Regions from separate parts of the Brenneria sp. L4-2C genome, predicted to be linked through region 2. Evidence: riboswitches for the same ligand, from Rfam matches in the RefSeq annotation. Region 2 holds a riboswitch; the other holds the start of a gene.
What was found. A riboswitch is a leader RNA that binds a small molecule or an ion and turns the genes downstream of it on or off. The one in region 2 is predicted to bind cobalamin.
Positions count from the first base shown of each region.

Region 1: linked by a shared signal. The riboswitch ahead of ABRZ26_RS08380 (cobyrinic acid a,c-diamide synthase CobB) and the one ahead of btuB (TonB-dependent vitamin B12 receptor BtuB) in region 2 are both predicted to bind cobalamin.

Region 1 is NZ_JBEIAC010000004.1:104,305-114,122, reverse strand. It holds gene cbiD (cobalt-precorrin-5B (C(1))-methyltransferase CbiD) at 1-633, opposite strand, end outside; gene ABRZ26_RS08390 (cobalt-precorrin-8 methylmutase) at 657-1,301, opposite strand; gene cbiB (adenosylcobinamide-phosphate synthase CbiB) at 1,313-2,278, opposite strand; gene ABRZ26_RS08380 (cobyrinic acid a,c-diamide synthase CobB) at 2,275-3,747, opposite strand; cobalamin riboswitch at 3,797-3,985, opposite strand; gene ABRZ26_RS08375 (NAD(P)-dependent alcohol dehydrogenase) at 4,531-5,589, shown strand; gene cobD (threonine-phosphate decarboxylase CobD) at 5,686-6,759, shown strand; gene ABRZ26_RS08365 (GHMP family kinase ATP-binding protein) at 6,752-7,612, shown strand; gene ABRZ26_RS08360 (hypothetical protein) at 7,916-8,365, opposite strand; gene ABRZ26_RS08355 (hypothetical protein) at 8,572-8,745, opposite strand; gene ABRZ26_RS08350 (glycoside hydrolase family 1 protein) at 8,981-9,818, opposite strand, start outside.
Region 2 is NZ_JBEIAC010000021.1:948-10,765, forward strand. It holds gene murI (glutamate racemase) at 1-363, opposite strand, end outside; gene btuB (TonB-dependent vitamin B12 receptor BtuB) at 308-2,161, opposite strand; cobalamin riboswitch at 2,228-2,457, opposite strand; gene trmA (tRNA (uridine(54)-C5)-methyltransferase TrmA) at 2,588-3,691, shown strand; gene ABRZ26_RS21050 (YijD family membrane protein) at 3,729-4,115, opposite strand; gene fabR (HTH-type transcriptional repressor FabR) at 4,142-4,771, opposite strand; gene sthA (Si-specific NAD(P)(+) transhydrogenase) at 4,970-6,370, shown strand; gene oxyR (DNA-binding transcriptional regulator OxyR) at 6,353-7,270, opposite strand; partial or broken gene ABRZ26_RS21070 (glutathione peroxidase) at 7,429-7,673, shown strand; gene metF (methylenetetrahydrofolate reductase) at 7,929-8,822, opposite strand; gene ABRZ26_RS21080 (bifunctional aspartate kinase/homoserine dehydrogenase II) at 9,149-9,818, opposite strand, start outside.

The DNA of each region.
Region 1 (9,818 bases), on a different contig from region 2:
CAGAATGACGCGGTCCTCCCCGGCGGCGCGCTTCATTTCCAGCTCCAGCGCCAGCGAGCGTTTCCAGCTCTCTTCCGACATCGGCGTCACGATGCCGGTGGTGCCGATGATGGAGATGCCGCCGAGGATCCCCAGACGTCCGTTGTAGGTTTTTTTCGCCCGCTCCTCGCCCTCGGGCGCGAAAATTTCCACTTCCGCGCCGCGCGTCGGGCCGATCGCCTCGCGCACCGCCGCTTCAATGGTTTGCAGCGGCGTGCGATTGATCGCCGCGCTGCCTACCGGCAGGCCGATGCCTTTGCGCGTCACGGTACCCACGCCTTCGCCGCCGCGAATATGAATATCGCCGTGTTCGCACAGGGCGACGCGGGCGAAAATCAGCATGCCGTGCGTGGCGTCCACGTCATCGCCGCCGTCTTTACGGATCGCCGCCGTCGCCTGCCGCCCCTCAATCAACGGCTGTTCGACGTTGAGATACAGCGTGACGCCCGATGGCGTCACGATGGAAACCTGATCGATCACCTGCTGGCGCAAGACCATCAGCGCCGCCACCTTGGCCGCCGCCGTGGCGCAGGAGCCGGTGGTATAGCCTTTGCGGTATTGCTTGCCGTTGTGCCAGACGCTGTCCAGCTTCATTTCAGGCTTTTGCGAATCGGCGTTCACTGGCTCTCCCGCAGACGATACAGAATGGCGTTGACGATGGCGGCCGCCACATTGCTGCCGCCTTTACGCCCGCGCGCGGCGATGTGGGCAAGCGGACTGTCGATCAGCGCCGCTTTCGATTCCGCCGCCCCGACAAAGCCGACCGGCACGCCGATAACCGCCAGCGCCGAGTCCGGTTTTTCCGCCGTATGCTCCAACAGCCGAAACAGCGCGGTGGGCGCATTGCCGAACACGAACAGCTTACGGCCCGGCTCTTCCAGCGCCACATCCACCGCCGCCATCGAGCGCGTCATGTTTTCGGCCTGCGCCCGCGCGACCACGCGCGCATCGCTGATAAAGCAGCGGCACTCGCAGCCCAGTTTCGCCAGCCGGGTTTTGTTGATGCCCGACAGCGCCATGGTGGTATCGGTATACAGCGTACAGCCGGTGCGCAGGCCGTCGGCGATCTGCGCCACCGCATCCGGCGAGAAATGCAAGGTATCCAGCCAGTCGAAATCCGCCGTGGTGTGGATCACACGCTTAATCACCGCTTCCTGCTCCGCATCGGCGAAACGGTAGTCCGGATGTTCGCTGGCGATGATGTCGCCGATAATGACAAAACTTTGCCGCTCGATATCCAGCGGTTGCTGCAGATAGTTCATCTCTCTGTTCCTTATCCCGTCAGTGTGACCGACAGCAGAAAATACGCGGCGCTAAACAACAGTAAAGCCAGCAAAGAAGCCACCTTCATCAGACTGATGCTGCGCGGGATATCGCTCAACGCGATCTCTCGTCGTTCATCGCCGATCCAGGGCTTCTCCACCCGCTCGCCGAAATAATTATTGGGGCCGCCGAGCCGTACGCCCAATGCGCCGGCTACCGTCGCTTCCGACCAGGCGCAGTTGGGACTGGCATGACGGCGGCGATCGCGCCAGCCGATGCGCCACGCCTGGCGATAGTCTTCTCTCAGCAGCCAGGCGGCGGCGCTCAGCAGCAGCCAGCCAAGCCGCGCGGGCAGATAATTGGCCAGATCGTCCATGCGGGCGGAAACATAGCCAATCGCCCGATATTTTTGGTTCTTATAGCCGACCATCGAATCCAGGGCATTCACCGCTTTGTAGGCCATCGCCAGCGGCGCGCCGCCGATCAGCAGGAAAAACAGCGGCGCGATCACGCCGTCAATGCTGTTCTCGGCAACGGTTTCCACCACCGCGCGGGTGATTTGCGGTTTCTCAAGCTGCGAGGTATCGCGCCCGACGATCCATGAAAGCTGGCGGCGGCTCTCCGCCAGCGTGCCCTGTCGCAACGCGCGGTGAACCGCCAGCGCCGCGTCCCCCAGACAACGCCCCGCCAGACAGGTGTAAATCATCCACACTTGCGCCAGCCAGCCGAGCCACGGATGAATCGACGTCAGCAGCGCCAACACGCCCCAGCTTACCGCCCAGGTGACGCCCACCACCGCCAGCCACAGCAATCCGCCGCCGAGTTTAAGCGCCCGTTCGCTGCGACAACGGGCGCGAATGCCGTCTTGCAGCCAGGTGATAAAATTACCGATCCAGCGCACCGGATGCGGCCAATGCGGCGGATCGCCCAGCCAGTGGTCGAGTAAAAAAGCGACGAACCAGGCCGCTAGCGTCATAACCGCCTCCGGGCGGCGCTCAACCAGCGGTCAAGTACGCCGGGACGTTGAGCGAAGTGGATATGCAGATAACCGGCGCAGGTCTGTTCAAGCTGATAACCGCCCTGCCACTGCCGCATAACGGCGCCGTCGCGCAATTTGGCGCAATCAAAGACGGGAGACAGCGAAGTGGAAAAATCGGAGTAATGGAATTCATGACCGCGCAGGATTTCACCGGCCGCCGCCAGCAGCGTGTCTTGCTTCGCCTGCGCCTGGCAATAGCCAAAGCGGGTCAGCCGTTTGCCCATCGCGCTTTCGCCGGGCAGGATGCCGCTCATCGCGTGGCGCTGCCCGTCCGGCGTGGTCAGCCCGGCGCCCAGATACATCAGGCCGCCGCACTCGGCATACAGCGGGATGCGCCGTTGATGCACGTCATGCAAGGCGCGATGCATCGCGGTGTTGCGCGCCAACTGCGCCGCGTGGATTTCCGGATAACCGCCGCCGATGTAGATCATTTGGCAATCCGGCAGCCGGCGGTCGTAAAGCGGGCTGAAACGTTGGATCCGTACCCCGGCCTGCTCCAGCAAATCCAGGTTGTCCGGATAGTAGAAATTGAAGGCTTCATCATCGGCCAGCGCCAGCGTCAAACCGTCGGCCAGAGCGGCAGCGGGTAAAACAGGCGCAACGCCTGCGGGTGACGCCGTATTGCCGCACAAGGCCAGCAGTCGATCCAGCTCAATGGTTTCTTCCACCTGCCGCGCCAGCCGCTGCCAGCGCCGATCGTCGTTCGCCTGCTCCTGCGCCGGGATCAGACCGAGGTGCCGCGACGGCAACGCCACATCCTCCATAACCGGCAATCGGCCCAATACCGGGACGCCGCAATAGTGTTCGATAGCATGGCGGATAAGCGCGTAGTGTTGCGCCGAGTTGACGCGATTGACAATCACGCCGGCGATGGTCAGCGCGGGGTCGAAACGGCAAAAACCCATTACGGTGGCCGCCACCGACGTGGATACCGCTTTGCCGTCCACCAGCAAAATCACCGGGCAGCCCAACTGCTTGGCCATCGCCGCCGTGCTGCAATAATCCGGATCGGTGCCATAGCCGTCGTACAGCCCCATCACCCCTTCGATCACCGCCACATCGGCGTGGCGCATGTGCTGGTTATACAGGCCGTTAAGCGTCGCCGTCGGCAGCATAAAGGCGTCCAGATTGCGTGACGCCACGCCGCAGACCGCGCTGTGCCAGCCGCTATCCAGATAATCCGGGCCGACCTTGAAAGGCTGAACGGCCAGCCCGCGTCGCATCAGCGCCCGCAGAATCCCCAGCGTCACAGTGGTTTTACCGCAACCGCTCCCGGTGCCGGCGATAACAAACGCCTTTTTACTCGCCCCGAGCTTATCCGGTTTTTTTTCACTGAAACTCGACATAAAAAATCCCGACGTTTCGGTCGGGAAAGGCGGCGTCAACAGCGTACGCGCAGCCGGCATTACCGGTGCGCATATCGGATGACAACCCGCTTCCCACCGAAGGAGTTGAATATAGACAGGCTGTCAGGTCGGTCTTCTGGCTTAGCGTCATCCTCCCCCGCGCCTTCCCAATCCTGCGAATCAGTGGCTTTAACGGGTTTGTCGGCATCACAGCAGCGGGGGCTGCGGGGGAATTTCACCCCCTTCCCGGCAGAATCATTTCCGATGAAAGATTCTTACCTGACAGCGATACAATCTTTAGTTTTTTTCTATCTTTTCATTTACACCGCATTAACGTTTGTTTATCTGTTATAGTGCTTTGAATACATTGACCCTCATTCCCCTCGAACCCCGTCATTCCGCGCAGGCGGGAATCAGTCAACGACTGTCCACGGCGTCAGTAGGCGTTCCCCGCCTACTGACGCGGGCATGACGCGTGGTGGTTGGCGGAACGACAGTGGCGGACGAACGACGATGGTGGCGTTCACGAGAATGAAAACCGTAAGACCAGGTTATCGTCCAACTCAATACAGGCCTTCATAGCAACAAAATGGTAAACATTTATTTTTTTCGATGCCTATTTTCGCGCCGGAATAACAAATTATTGTTCTCATCATCGCGAACATCCGCGCTATTCGAGCCGCTATGACCGGGCCAAAGAGCCAAGTTTTGTCATCCCCCGCCGCTTAAAACCATGACCACGAAGCACATCACAAATTCATAATCTATTAACTGAGATATGCATCATACTGAATCCAAAATTTCATCCCTTGATGTCGTGCAATAAATGAAGAGGAAAACGCAATGCAGAATATACGTGGTTTTGCCGCACTTGATGCTACCAGCCCGTTAGTTCCACACCAGTTTGTTCGTCGGGATCCGCGTGAAGACGATGTCGTCATCGATATCGTTTATTGCGGCGTGTGTCATTCCGATATCCATATGGCGCGCAACGAGTGGAAAAATAGCCTTTACCCGGTTGTTCCCGGCCATGAAATCATCGGCAAGGTGGTTGGCGTGGGTAAATCCGTCACGCAATTTAAAGAAGGCGACTGGGTCGGCGTCGGCTGTATGGTCGATTCCTGTCAACATTGCGACGCCTGTGACGACGGACTGGAGCAATACTGCGTCGAAGGGCCGACCGGCACCTACGGCGGCGTTGACCGTCACGACGGTCTGCCCACTTTCGGCGGTTACTCCGAACGGATTATCGTTGCCGATAAATTCGTGCTTCGCCTGTCCGACAAGCTGGATATGAAATCCGCCGCGCCGCTGCTGTGCGCCGGCATTACCACCTACTCGCCGCTGAAGCACTGGAACGTCGGGCCGGGCGATAAGGTGGCGGTGGTTGGATTGGGCGGTCTGGGTCATATGGGACTGAAGTTCGCCAAAGCGCTGGGCGCGGACGTCACGCTGTTCACCCGCTCGCCGGGCAAAGAGCAGGAAGCGCGTCGCCTGGGTGCCGATCACGTGGTGATCTCCACCGATGACGAGCAGTTGAAGGCGGTCGCCAACCGCTTCGATATCATTCTCGATACGGTGCCGATGCAGCACGATCTTAACCCCTACCTGAGCACGCTGAAACGCGACGGGACGCTGATCCTGGTCGGTCTGATTGAACCTATTGAGCCGACGGTACACAGCGGCGCGCTGGTGATGGGACGTAAAACGATTGCCGGCTCGCTGATCGGCGGCATTGCGGAAACGCAGGAAATGCTGGATTTTTGCGCCGAGAACGGCATTACCTGCGACGTTGAAATGATCGATATCCAGTCCATCAACACCGCCTACGACCGTATGCTGAAAAGCGACGTACACTATCGCTTTGTGATTGATATCGCGTCGTTGAAAGCGAGCTTTTAGCATTCGCCCCGTCCCGGCGTCACAGGCAACGTAGCCGCCGTTCCGTCGCTTATGGTACGCTGACATCCATAGTTATTGCAGGGATATCAGAGCGTAATGAGCGAACACGGCGGCAACATACTGGAAATGGCATTGAAGATCGGCATGGATGCCAGCGACATTATCGACTTCAGCGCCAATATCAATCCGCTGGGTATGCCGACGTCGCTGAAAGCGGCGATAGTCAGCCAGCTTGAGCGCGCGGAGCGCTATCCCGATGTGGAATACCGCGAGCTGCACGCCGCGCTCGCCCGCGTTCACGGTTGTGATGCGAGCAATATTATCGCGGGCAACGGCGCCACCGAGTTGATTTACGCGGTGGCGCAATATCTTCAGCCGCGCCGGGCGCTGCTGCTGACGCCGGGATTTGCCGAATACCGCCGCGCGTTGCAACGGGTCGGCTGCGTGATTGACGATTATGTCATGACGGAAGCGGACGGTTTTCAACCCGACGAGCGCCTGCTGGCGGCGCTCGACAACACCCAGTACGATTGCCTGTTTATCGCCACGCCCAATAACCCGACCGGTTTGATGCCCGATGCCCGCCTGGTGCTGGCGATCGCCGAGCGTTGCCGCAAGCGCAATACCGCGCTGATCGTTGATGAAGCCTTTATCGATTTTGTACCGGACGCGCCGGGGCTGATTCCACACTTATCAACGTTCTCCCCTCTGTATGTTCTGCGCTCGCTGACCAAGTTTTTCGCCATTCCCGGTCTGCGCCTCGGCTATCTGGTCAGCGGCGACCGGCAGGCCGTCAGCGCGATGAAACGCGCGCGCGAACCCTGGACCATTAATGCGTTCGCCGCGCTGGCCGGCGAAATTATTCTGCAAGACCAGGCCTATATCGACGCCACCCGCCGCTGGCTGACCGACGCGCAGCGCTGGCTTTACCGGGAACTGACCGCCATGCCCGAGCTTCGGGTCTGGCAACCGGCGGCCAACTATATTTTTCTGCACTGCCGTCGAGCGGAAATCGACCTTCAGCAGGCATTGCTGCAACAGCAGATTCTGATTCGCTCCTGCGCCAACTACCCCGGTCTGAGCGCCAGCGACTATCGGGTCGCCATTAAAAGCGCCGACGATAACAGGCGACTCGTCGCCGCCCTGCATCAGGTTTTCGGCCATGGCTGAAGCGCGCTGCCCCGCTTCCTGCGGCGAACTGATTCAGGGCTGGATCCTCGGCGGGGAAAAGCTGATCTCCTGTCCGGTGGACTGGTTTTGCACCGTGTCGGTCACGGACGGCAAACCGGGGCTGAATGAACGTCCGCGCATGCGACACATGCTGGCAGCCATACTCGCCCGCTTCGGCTATCCGGCGGAAACGGCCCGCGGCTTGCGCATTGAGTTCACCTCCACCATTCCCGTCGCCAAAGGCATGGCCAGCAGCACCGCCGATATCGCCGCGACCGCGCTGGCCGCCGCCCGCCATCTTGGCGAAACGCTGGATGAAGCGGCGCTTGCCGCGCTGTGCGTGCGGTTGGAGCCCACCGACAGCACGCTCTTTCGCCAACTTACGCTGTTTGATCATCAGACGGCCGAAACCGCCATCGCCTGCGACTGGCGGCCGGATATCGATATTTTGCTGCTGGAAAGCCCGCAAACGCTGGACACCGCCGCCTACCACCGCCGTGACCGTCGGCAGGCGTTGCGGCGACACGCCGACCGGTTGGATCGCGCCTGGCGACTGTTCTGCTCGGCGGCGGCGGCGAAAGACCGCTATCGGTTGGGGGAAGCCTGTCTCCTCAGCGCCATCGCCAGTCAGCAAACGCTGCGCAAGCCGGCTTTTAACGATTTGCTGGATGTGGTGGAAAGCAACGGACTGTATGGTTTGAATGTGGCGCACAGCGGCAGTGTGGTCGGCCTGCTGCTCGACCGCCGCCGTCACGATGTGGAGAAAGTCAGCCGCCAGCTGCATCAGCGCGGCGTTACCCGGCATTATCCTACTCACTATTTGTTGCCGATGATCGCCGGCGGCGTACGGTGATGAAGCGGACCTTTTATAACGCGGCCCTCAATACGTTATTTACCAGATCCCCGCCCACCTTCTTCGCCATTCCTGCGCACAAAAATATCGGGAATGTTTTTGAACGCCGCTTGCGGCAGCCTGAAGGGCGAGCCCCATAGATGGGGCAAGTAACCGGGAATCAGTCAATGGCTATTTACGGTTTCAGCAGGCGATCCCCGCCTACTAACCGCGGGGATGACGGGGTTAGTAGGCGGGGATGACGGCGTTGTTAACCGGGTAGTAGACCGGGATCGCACATTGTTGTCGACCGGCGACCGGGGGTTAGTTATTTCCCGCCTGCTGCAAATAGTCGGTCAGGAAAGCCTCCGCATTACCCTGATCAGACAGGTCTTTGCTGTAGCCGATTTGCACCGGTTGCGCTTCGCCAGGCAGATAAAGTTCGCCGTAACCCTGGTTCAATATCAGCGCGACAAACTTCTTATCATTTACGTTCAGCCAGTAGCGAGTACTACTGGACAGTTTTTCAACATTCATTTTCTGGATTTTGCTGTTCCAGTCATGATCAATTCCGGTAATCTGCACCAGCGCCTGTGATTCGTCTGCTTCGCCAACACGCAATGTCCAGACCTGCGCGCCTTCCGTTCCCTGGTATGCTTTCACGGTATTCGCTATCGGCGGTCGCGGCGTTTCAGCATAAGCGCCGCCGATTCCTGCAATCTGCGACAGTGAAAGCATCACGATCAGGCCGAGTATATAACGTAATTTTTGCATGATTCTGTTCCTGTATTCAGATAATCGTTATTTTGAAGGTAATTATAGCGAAACGAATAATAACATCGTTATCATTGCGTTAGCATCATTATTGATAATGGCGCGGAGTAACAAAAGAACAACGCGGTAAGCTGAAGGGATAACAAAAACAGGCAGGGGAAACCTGCCTGTGAATGGTATTCATGCCTGGTGTGGTGAACAAAAACTTAACGTGGTCCCATTTGACTGCCGCGCATGTCCTGGAAACCAGGCCCGCCGCCGCCATGACCACCGCCATGACCGCCGCCGTGACCACCACCACCACCGGGAGGCGGGAACAGACAACCACTTAGCGCCGTGATCAAAGTAATCACCCCAATGATTTTAAAAATACGACTCATGTTTACCTCAGTGTTGATGGGATATCACGAGCGAATCATAGAGGGGCCAAAATCGGCAGACAATGCAGAATCATCCTGAAAGAAGGCGAATAAATACTTAGTTACATTCACCTACGATTTTATGTAACAACCAAGACACATTTTTGACGCTTCCAGGTCAATTTCAACATACCGAACATTGCCGCCGCACAAGGCGAGGCAGCGTGGCGCCGCCCTCGCCCTTCTGCCATAACGGCTACAAGCCGTTATTTTTAATGACCTGCGCATACCAGTACGAACTTTGTTTACGGATGCGCCGCAAATCTTTCAGATCGAACTCATCACGGTTGACATAAATAAAGCCGTAACGTTTGGAGCAGCCCTGATGCGTTGAAATCAAATCCAGCGCCGACCACGGCGTATAGCCGAAGACATCTACTCCATCGGTAATCGCCAGTTGAATTTGTTCAATATGCCGGCGCAGGTAATCGATACGGTAATCATCATTAATCTGGTCGTTTTCTTCCAGCTTGTCGAACGCCCCCAAGCCGTTTTCCGTTACGATCAGCGGTAAATGGTAGCGATCGTGCAACTCCCGCAGCGTATTGCGAAAACCGATGGGATCGATCTCCCAACCAAAGGCATTCTTTTGCAGCCACGGATTGTTCGTACCCCGGCAAACGCCCTCTTCGCCCGATGTAAGATGCTGGTCGCCATCGCGGGCAACTTCATCGGAGCCGTCGTCTTTACTGGCCTCGACCGTTTGCGAGGTGTAATAGTTGAATGCGATGAAGTCCGGCTTCGCCGCGGCCAATATCGCCATATCTCCCGGTTGAATCTCCGGCGCGCAGCCTTTTTCCTCCATGTAACGCCAGGCGGTAGTGTTGTATCGCCCATAGACCGCCATATCCAGATACAGCCAGTTGCGGATCGCGTTGTAGTTGAAAGCCGCCATGACATCTTCCGGTTTTGAAGTCGCCGGGTAGATCAGGGCGATATTCGGCGCCGGACCGATTTTCGCATCAGGCACTTTGTCATGCAGCGCATTCATCGCCTTCGCCTGTGCGACCAGCATATTGTGATTCTGCTGATAC
Region 2 (9,818 bases):
CTTAACTGCAGGCACAACGCCGACCACCGGAAAAGCGAAACGCTCGCGCAAAGCGGGAAGAGAGATGGTGCTGGCGGTATTGCAGGCAATCACCACCAGCGCCAGCCGGTGACGTTGCTGAATCGCCGTAACAACGTTAAGGACGCGATCGATAATAAACTGCTGCGGCTTTTCGCCATAAGGAAATGCTTCATTATCGAATGCGTAGATATAGTGAAGGTCCGGCAATAGCCGCCGGATCTCATCATAAACAGACAACCCGCCTACGCCGGAATCAAACACCAGCACGGTAGGTCGGGCTGGCAGGTCAGAAGGTATAGCTTCCGGTGAGATAGTATTCTCGCCCTGCCGTACGGTAGCCATATGCCGTCTCGTAATCTTTATCAAACAGGTTGGCGATTCTACCACGAACGGTTAACTGCGGGGTGACGGGATATGAAGCGGCGAGATCGACCGTGCTGTAGCTGGGCAGACGGCTATTGCCCGTGTCGAACCGTTTGCCGCTATATTGGTAAATCATATCAACATTGACATCATAAACATTCCATCCAAGCTGATATTTAGCTTTCTGTTTGGCTCGCCGCACCAGCACCTCGTTGGTTTTGGCGTTGCGCGGGTCAAGGTATTCCAGCGTTAATTCATGTTCCAGTGGCCCAGTGACAAAAGTCCCCGTCCATTCAACGCCTTTGATTTTTGCTTTACCAATATTGTAATAACTGTTGTTTGAAAAATTAATCAGGTTATCAATTTCATTACGATATGCGGATAACCGCCAGGAAAGCGGCCCCGTTAATCCCTCAATGCCGCCCTCCCACTGTTGTGATTCTTCAGGTTTCAATTCAGCATTTCCTGAATAATAAGTAGAGGCGGCATAAAGCTGTCCCAGCGTGGGCGCCTTGAAGGCCGTCGCATAGGATCCGATCAAACGATAACCATCAATAAACTCCCAGCCAGCGCTGGCTTGCCAGGTCGTATGCCATCCAAACTGCGAGTTGTTATCGCTACGGACTGCGCCTTCTACAATGACAGACTTAATCTGCTGTTGAGACGTTAAGTAAAGGCCCGTATTGCGTATATCCTTGCTTTGAGAAATAGAGGCGGTGCCGGGCTGAATCGATTGCTTCATCCAGTCGACGCCGGTACTGAGATGTCCCGTTCCGACAGCAAACGTATTTCCCCACTGCACGTTGTACTGATCGGAATCATCCAGCGTGGCTGACGCCGAATACGGCCCATAGGCGGGGTCATAATTATAATCTTTACTTCGACTGTAACTGGCGGTTAGCTGCGAGGCGTAAATCCCTTCATGAAAACGCAGGCCGGTGTAATAACTACGACCATAAACTTGACGCGTATCCGCAACCACGCCTGGATGATTCCAGTCACTATAACCATCGTAGTCGCTACGATTGTCAAATCCGTATACGCGGGCGAAGCCGCCCAGTTGCTCACTAAATTGGTGAGCAATATCCAGCCAGAGCGATTTACTCATAAAACCATCGGTATCTGGCTGGCGAGCGGTGGAGCCCGACGGCAAGCCGGCAACCACATCGAAACCTTTGGTATAGGTGTAATTGCCTGCTGCCGTAATGACCGTGTTCTGCCCCAGCCTCTGCTGCGTCGCGCCGTCATAAGATTGATATCCATGGGATCCTATGCCGGCGGAAATCGTCGAGCCTGCCTTATCACGGCTTGTGATGATATTGATGACGCCGCCGATGGCGTCTGAGCCATAAACTGCGGAGCGCGCTCCACGGATATATTCAACGCGCTGCACAAGGGAAATGGGGATCTGGTTCAGATCTGAAGTACCGGATACGCCTGCTTGATTAAGACGGACGCCGTCAATCAACACCAGTACATGGCTTGAATTGGTTCCGCGGATAAAGGTTGAACTTGACTGCCCTATGCCCCCATTTTGCACAATATCCACGCCCGGCAACCGACGCATGGCTTCTAATACATTTTTCGCCTGCCAACGGTCGATATCATCACGGGTAACGATATCGATGGGGGCGAGAACGGAGGAAACGGGTTGAGGGAACCGGCTCGCCGTAACGACCAGCTCATCGGTATTCTTTTGCGGTGAAGCACTGTCTTGCGCCCAGGCGGAAAAAGCTGTGACAGGGAGCGCTGCCAGCAGCAAGGTTTTATTAAACATGAGTCGAGCATCCAAAATCATATATCAGGATGCCGCATTACCACGATAAATAGCACGCGATCGTGGTTACTGCGACGTATACCGGCAGGTCTTCGGGCTTGGGGCCGTCGCTACGTCTCTGACGGTTGGTCACAACCATTCGTAGCAACACAGAGCGATGACTTCCCATCTTTAAATAAGACAGTGTCTGCATCATGCTATCGCTCGGACTTCCCTTACCGCTGCGCGTCAGCTCCAGATTCACACTGGATTCCCTTTTAACTTGTAATAAAAGGCCGGATTTTCATGCTACGATCGCGCTATCCGGAGGTCTAGTCTCTTATTTCATTACAGAGTAATAACATTACGAAACTGGACTTCCCAGCCGGATCGCCTGGATTTTCCGGCTAACAAAGCCCTTTTTGATGCCATTCAGATGAGAAAACCATGACGCCAGAGAACCTGCCCGTTGAACAATACGACAACCACCTAGCACAGAAAACAGAACGTCTTAGCAACATGATGGCATCATTCAATGCGCCAAAACCCGCGGTATTTCGTTCTCCCGCCAGCCACTATCGCATGCGCGCCGAGTTTCGCGTCTGGCATGACGACGACGACCTTTACCACATCATGTTTGATCAACAGACCAAACAGCGTATTCGCGTCGATAGCTTTCCGGCCGCCAGTGAGTTAATAAACCAACTGATGCCAGTGCTGATTGCCGCCCTGCGCCCCAACCCCGTTTTGCGGCGCAAATTGTTCCAGATTGACTACCTTTCCACACTGAGCGGCGAGATAGTGGTTTCCCTGTTGTATCACCGGGCATTGGATGATGAATGGCGACAGCATGCCATTACGCTGCGGGACGCATTGCGCGCGCAGGGTTTCCAGATCCAACTGATTGGCCGGGCGACCAAAACCAAGATTTGCCTGGATCGGGATTATGTTGACGAGCGTCTGCCCATCGCCGGCCGCGAGATGATTTATCGGCAGGTGGAAAACAGCTTCACCCAACCCAACGCCACCATGAACATTCAGATGCTGGAATGGGCGCTGGACGCAACGCAAGATGCAACCGGGGATTTGCTGGAGCTGTACTGCGGCAATGGGAATTTTTCGCTGGCGCTGGCGCGCAATTTTGACCGCGTGCTGGCGACCGAAATCGCCAAACCGTCCGTCGCGGCCGCGCAATACAATATTGCCGCCAATCACATTGATAACGTGCAGATTATTCGCATGTCGGCGGAAGAGTTCACCCAGGCCATGAACGGCGTTCGTCAGTTTAAGCGATTACAAGGCATTGAGTTAACGGATTATCGCTGCGAAACCATTTTCGTCGATCCGCCGCGTAGCGGGCTGGATCCGGAAACGCTTAACATGGTGCAGGCTTATCCGCGCATTCTTTACATTTCCTGCAACCCGGAAACGTTATGTCATAACCTGCAAACGCTGACGAAAACCCATCGCATAAGCCGACTGGCGCTGTTCGACCAGTTTCCTTACACCCACCACATGGAATGCGGCGTACTGTTGGAGAAACAGCCGTAAGCGCATGCTCCGGCAGGCTTAACCGCCTGCCTGCGTCTCATACTTCCGAGGTATCGCCCTCATTGGCCGATGAGCGGAATTTCAGCTTGAAGCCAATCCACAACACCAGCGCCACGCAAAGAATCGAAGGAATGAAATTTGAGCCAATGGCAGGGTATTCAACCCGAACGATGGCGCTGTAAAGCAACAATCCCAGCAGGAAACTGGCGGCCACCAGCAACGGCGCGCTTTCAGACATGCTGTGGTTCATATAACGCTGATGCAGGCAATATACGGATAACACCAGCGCAATCAGAGGAAATATCGAAAACGGAACCAGTGCGCTGAATAACGCCGAAAATGAACCGTTAACGGATAAACCTGCGACCAACGCCAAAATCAGCGTTCCTTTTTGTCGATAATGATGCTGGGATTGTTCTGTCATAGCTTTTCTCTTCTCGTGCCTGTGATTTACGACGTGCTTGCTCCACTATCCTGTTCTTTCCGGTACCAGTAGTAAGCGCCTTTGGAAATCATGCGCAGTTGCAATACCAGCCGCTCTTCCAGCTGCTTGCGCTGTTCCAGACCGACATCCAACGCTTCCGCGCCGGCGCTGAAAACAATAGTGACCATCGCTTCCGACTGCGCCTCCGCAAAGCTGCGTGGAATATGATTTTCGACCTCCAGATAGTCGGCCAGTTCAGCAATGAAATGCTGAATCTCACGCGCGACAGCCGCACGAAACGCGGCGGAAGTCCCTGAACGTTCACGCAATAACAGTCGAAAGGCATTGGGGTTGTTGCCGATGAATTCCATAAAGGTCGAGACAGACGTTTTGATCACGCTGCCGCTTTTGGCAATCCGCTGGCGCGCCTGGCGCATCAACTGACGCAACATCAGCCCGCTTTCATCGACCATCGTCAGCCCAAGTTCGTCCACATCACGAAAGTGGCGATAGAAAGACGTCGGCGCGATACCGGCCTCACGCGCGACCTCACGCAAACTCAGGCTGGCAAAGCTGCGCTCCGCGCTCAATTGGCTGAATGCCGCCTCAATGAGGGAACGACGCGTCCGTTCTTTTTGTTGTGCTCTGACACCCATTATCCTGCCCAAATCATCCGTTTCCTTGCCAAAAAATCACTATAGCAAACTTTATTGTCAGCATACTGAGACAAAGTTTGTCATATTAAAAATGTGATCATAGGTTTCCATCACCAACATAAGAATTATTGGGTTCCGCCCCGGCGGATGTTACAATCACGTTATTGTTTTGTATAGAACAGGTTACCCTACATGACCATACCAAAACAGTTCGATTATGACGCCATCGTTATCGGTTCCGGCCCCGGCGGTGAAGGCGCCGCCATGGGATTAGCCAAACAAGGGGCGAAAATTGCGGTGATTGAGCGGCATTACAATGTCGGCGGCGGTTGCACCCATTGGGGAACCATCCCCTCGAAGGCGCTTCGCCATGCCGTCAGCCGTATTATCGAGTTTAACCAGAACCCGCTCTACAGCGACAACGCGCGCATCATCAGCTCTTCTTTCTCCGATATTCTGCGCCACGCCGACAGCGTTATCGGCCAGCAAACCCAAATGCGCCAGGGTTTTTATGAACGTAACCAATGCGATCTGCTCTCTGGCGAAGCCCGTTTTATTGATGAACATACCCTTGCCATTCACTATCCGGACAACACTCACGACACGCTGACGGCGGCCAATATCATCATCGCCACAGGCTCTCGGCCCTACCGCCCCGGCGAAGTCGATTTCAGCCACTCCCGGATCTACGACAGCGATTCCATTTTGCAGCTCGACCACGAACCACGGCACGTCATTATTTATGGCGCGGGCGTGATTGGTTGTGAATACGCGTCGATCTTTCGCGGCCTCAACGTCAAGGTCGATCTCATCAACACCCGCGATCGCCTGCTGGCCTTCCTCGATCAGGAGATGTCGGACGCGCTCTCTTATCACTTCTGGAACAATGGCGTGGTGATCCGTCATAACGAAGAGTTCGACAGTATTGAAGGGGTGGAGGATGGCGTTATCGTTAATCTCAAGTCCGGCAAAAAAATGAAGGCGGATTGCCTGCTGTACGCCAACGGACGCACCGGCAACACGGAAACGCTCGGTTTGGAAAATATCGGCCTAAGCACCGACAGTCGCGGGCAGATAAAAGTCAACAGCCTGTACCAGACCGGACTGGCGCATATTTACGCCGTCGGCGACGTCATCGGTTATCCCAGTCTGGCCTCCGCCGCCTACGACCAGGGGCGTCTTGCCGCGCAGGCGATCGTCAAAGGGGATGCCGCCGCCCATCTGATTGAGGATATTCCCACGGGGATTTACACCATTCCTGAAATCAGTTCCGTGGGGAAAACCGAACAGCAGCTCACGGCGATGAAGGTTCCCTATGAGGTAGGCCGCGCGCAGTTCAAACATCTGGCGCGCGCGCAGATTGTCGGTATGAACGTGGGCAGTCTGAAGATCCTATTCCACCGCGAAACGAAACAGATACTGGGGATTCATTGTTTCGGCGAGCGAGCGGCGGAGATTATTCATATCGGCCAGGCGATTATGGAACAAAAGGGTGAAGGCAATACTATCGAATACTTCGTTAATACCACCTTCAATTACCCGACCATGGCGGAAGCCTATCGGGTTGCGGCGCTGAATGGACTAAACCGCCTGTTTTGACGCGTTTTCCATGTAGCCCTGCATATGCTCGCGGATGGTGTCTGCCAGTTGCTCATAGCGTCCGCGCAGCGGCGAGCCGGGGCGATAGACCAGCGCAATGGTGCGTTTCGGCTCGGGTTTATGACACGGCAAATAGCACACGCCATCCCGTTCGCGTTCATGAGGCACCGCCAGCGACGGCAACAGCGTAATGCCGCTGCCCGCCGCCACCATATTTCGCAGCGTTTCCAGACTGGTGGCGCGGAAATGCGTATCTTCGTCCGCGCCGGCCTGGAAACAGAATCCCATCGCCTGATCGCGCAGACAATGCCCATCTTCCAGCATCAGTAATTTTTCGCCGGCCAGGTCGGCCATCGCCACGCGTTCCCGGTTTGCCCAGGGGTGATCCTGATAAATCGCCAGTTTCATCGGTTCATCGAACAAAGGCACTTCAATAAAGGCTTCAGACTCCTTCACCAGAGCCAGGATAGCGCAATCGAGCTTACCGCTGTCCAACTGGGCCAGAAGCTGATGGGTTTGCGCCTCATGCAGGTACATTTCAAGTTTGGGGAATGTGCGGTGCAGCATCGGAATGATCTGCGGCAACAGGTAGGGGCCGACGGTCGGGATCAAGCCGATATGCAACGGCCCTGACATCGTTTCACCCTGCTGACTGGCCATCTCTTTCAATACTTTAACTTCGCGTAATACCGTGCGCGCCTGTTCAACCAGCAATAAACCCGCCTGGGTAAACAATACTTTTCTACTGGTCCTTTCCAGCAACATCACGCCCAACTCATCCTCCAGCTTACGGATTTGTCCGCTGAGCGTCGGCTGACTAACGTGGCAAGAGTCTGCGGCACGCCGAAAATGACGATGTTCTGCTAGCGCCACCAGATACTCTAAATCCCGAATATTCATTTATTATTCTCCTTATCATGATAGCAATTAACGATAGAAAGATTAGCAACAGATGGTTTTCCCTATCAATATTCAAATGAATCATGCTTTCCATCGAAGCGTATCAGTTTATTTTTACCCAGATAACACCACACTTTTACTCTTAATCAGTCGGCTTGATGCCGCCCAGCCGGAAAGGTAAGCAAAATCCACAGATGACTTCCCCATACGCGCAAGGACGACCAACGAATTGGGGTTACGACAAACGCGTTGTTCAATGATAAAACGGCCATTACTTTTTCTTCACCAGAGGCTTTTAGCGGCCAGATCCTCCGGCCATCTGCCACGCTATAACGAGTTAGCGGGCGTATTCAAGCAATTTGGCACTAATCGCATTTTGTGTACTGCTATTAACGACACATTTAAGGCGGATGTTTAAGGAATTTTTTATAACAAGGAAAATATCGCAATTAACCACAATAAAAGAGGATAATTAAATAATTGTTGGGAAATATCGGTGTATAAAACTGAATCGCGTCATTTTTTAAGAATAAGAAAACAAACCGCCGCAAAAATTTTTGCAGAGAGATAACCACAAAAAAACCCTGCGCCGGCAGGGTTTTAAAGTTAATAACGACGTTTTGCACATTTCCAACGTTTTGTCGCAGCATCTCTTCGTTCAGCCGACCGCCGGGCGTACCCCCAGCGTATGGCAAATCGCATAGCTCAATTCGGCGCGATTGAGGGTGTAAAAATGAAAATCCTTTACGCCTTCGCGGCTCAGAATTTTCACCATATCCATGGCAATAGACGCCCCGACCATTTTGCGGGTTTCAGGGTCGTTATCCAGCCCCTCAAACATCGACGTCATCCAGTTCGGTACGCGTACATTGGTCATAGTGGCGAAACGCTGTAGCTGCTTGAAGTTGGAAACCGGCAGAATTCCGGGTACGATCTCAACATCAATACCGGTGGACACGCAGCGATCGCGGAAGCGAAGATAGCTCTCCACATCAAAAAAGAACTGGGTGATCGCCCGATTGGCGCCGGCGTCAATCTTACGCTTCAGATTAATCAGGTCCGCCTGAGCGCTTTTGGCTTCGGGATGAACTTCCGGATAGGCGGCGACGGAAATATCAAAATCACCCACGTCTTTCAGCAACGCGACCAGATCGGCGGCATACATTTCCGGTTTGCCGCCGCCAGGGGGCAAATCACCACGCAATGCCACAATGTGGCGAATACCGCTTTGCCAGTAATCCTGCGCGATCTCGCGTAAATGTTCATGAGAGGCGTCGATGCAGGTAAGGTGCGGCGCCGCTTCCAACCCGGTGCGTTCTTTAATGGTTTTGATGATGCTATGGGTTCGGTCGCGTTCACCCGAATTGGCGCCGTAGGTCACGGAAACAAACTTCGGCTTAAGGCTGCTCAGCCGGTCAATGGAGTTCCAGAGCGTTTCTTCCATCTCGCTGGTGCGCGGAGGGAAAAATTCAAATGACACATTAATCTGTCCCTGCAATTCCGCCAGACTCTGATTCAGCGCTTCCCGCTGATTTGCGTGAAAAAAACTCATACCTGCCTATCCTATTAACCAGTGCTATTGTTATCGTTCTCATAACCGTCTATACGTTTAGACGTCTATATAAAAAATGACGCAATCCACCCAAAGAGTCAATCTTTTTACCCGCCAGCATGCTGATGATTATTCATCGTATATGAAAAAAGCTCATCATCGTCGATGAACGGCGTATGCGCGGATGGAAACCGACTTGCAAGGCAGAGCGGACGAAAATAGATGAACGCGGAGCAATGTGAAGCTGAGTAACGCAAGCTATCGTGTGCGCCGACAGCTGCGCACACGATTTGCCAAAACGACGGTTAAGAATCGCTATTTTTCGATCAAAGCAGCTGCGCCAGGCGGTTCAAATCCGACTGAATCGCGCCGGCTGTGACATCCCGTCCGGCGCCTGGACCACGGATCACCAATGAGTTATCCCGATACCAGCGGCTTTCAATCGAAAACACATTGTCGCCCGGCAACAGGGAAGCCAGCGGATGATCGGGCCTGACCGCCTCGACGCCAACGCGAGCCTTGCCATTGGCGTCAAAGCGCGCGACATGGCGCAGAACCATGCCCATCTCCTGAGCCGCCTCCAGCCGCTGCAACATCTGCTCGTTCAGCGATTCCCCATTCTCAAAGAACTGATCGACGGAACCTTCCTCGCAACCCGCCGGCACCAGCGATTCAACCCGTACCTGACTGGGCTCAATCTCATATCCCGCCTCACGCGCCAGGATCACCAGCTTACGCATCACATCCTGCCCCGAGAGGTCAACGCGCGGATCCGGCTCCGTCAGTCCCTGCTGACAAGCCTGATCCACCAGATCCATAAAAGGCACTGAACCATCGAATTGCAAAAACAGCCACGACAGCGTTCCCGAAAAAATACCGCTGATCGCCAGAATGCTGTCGCCGCTTTCCCTCAGGTCGCGCACGGCGAAGTTCACCGGCAACCCCGCCCCGACCGTGGCGTTGTATAGCCAATGACGATCGGTTTTGGCAAAAGCG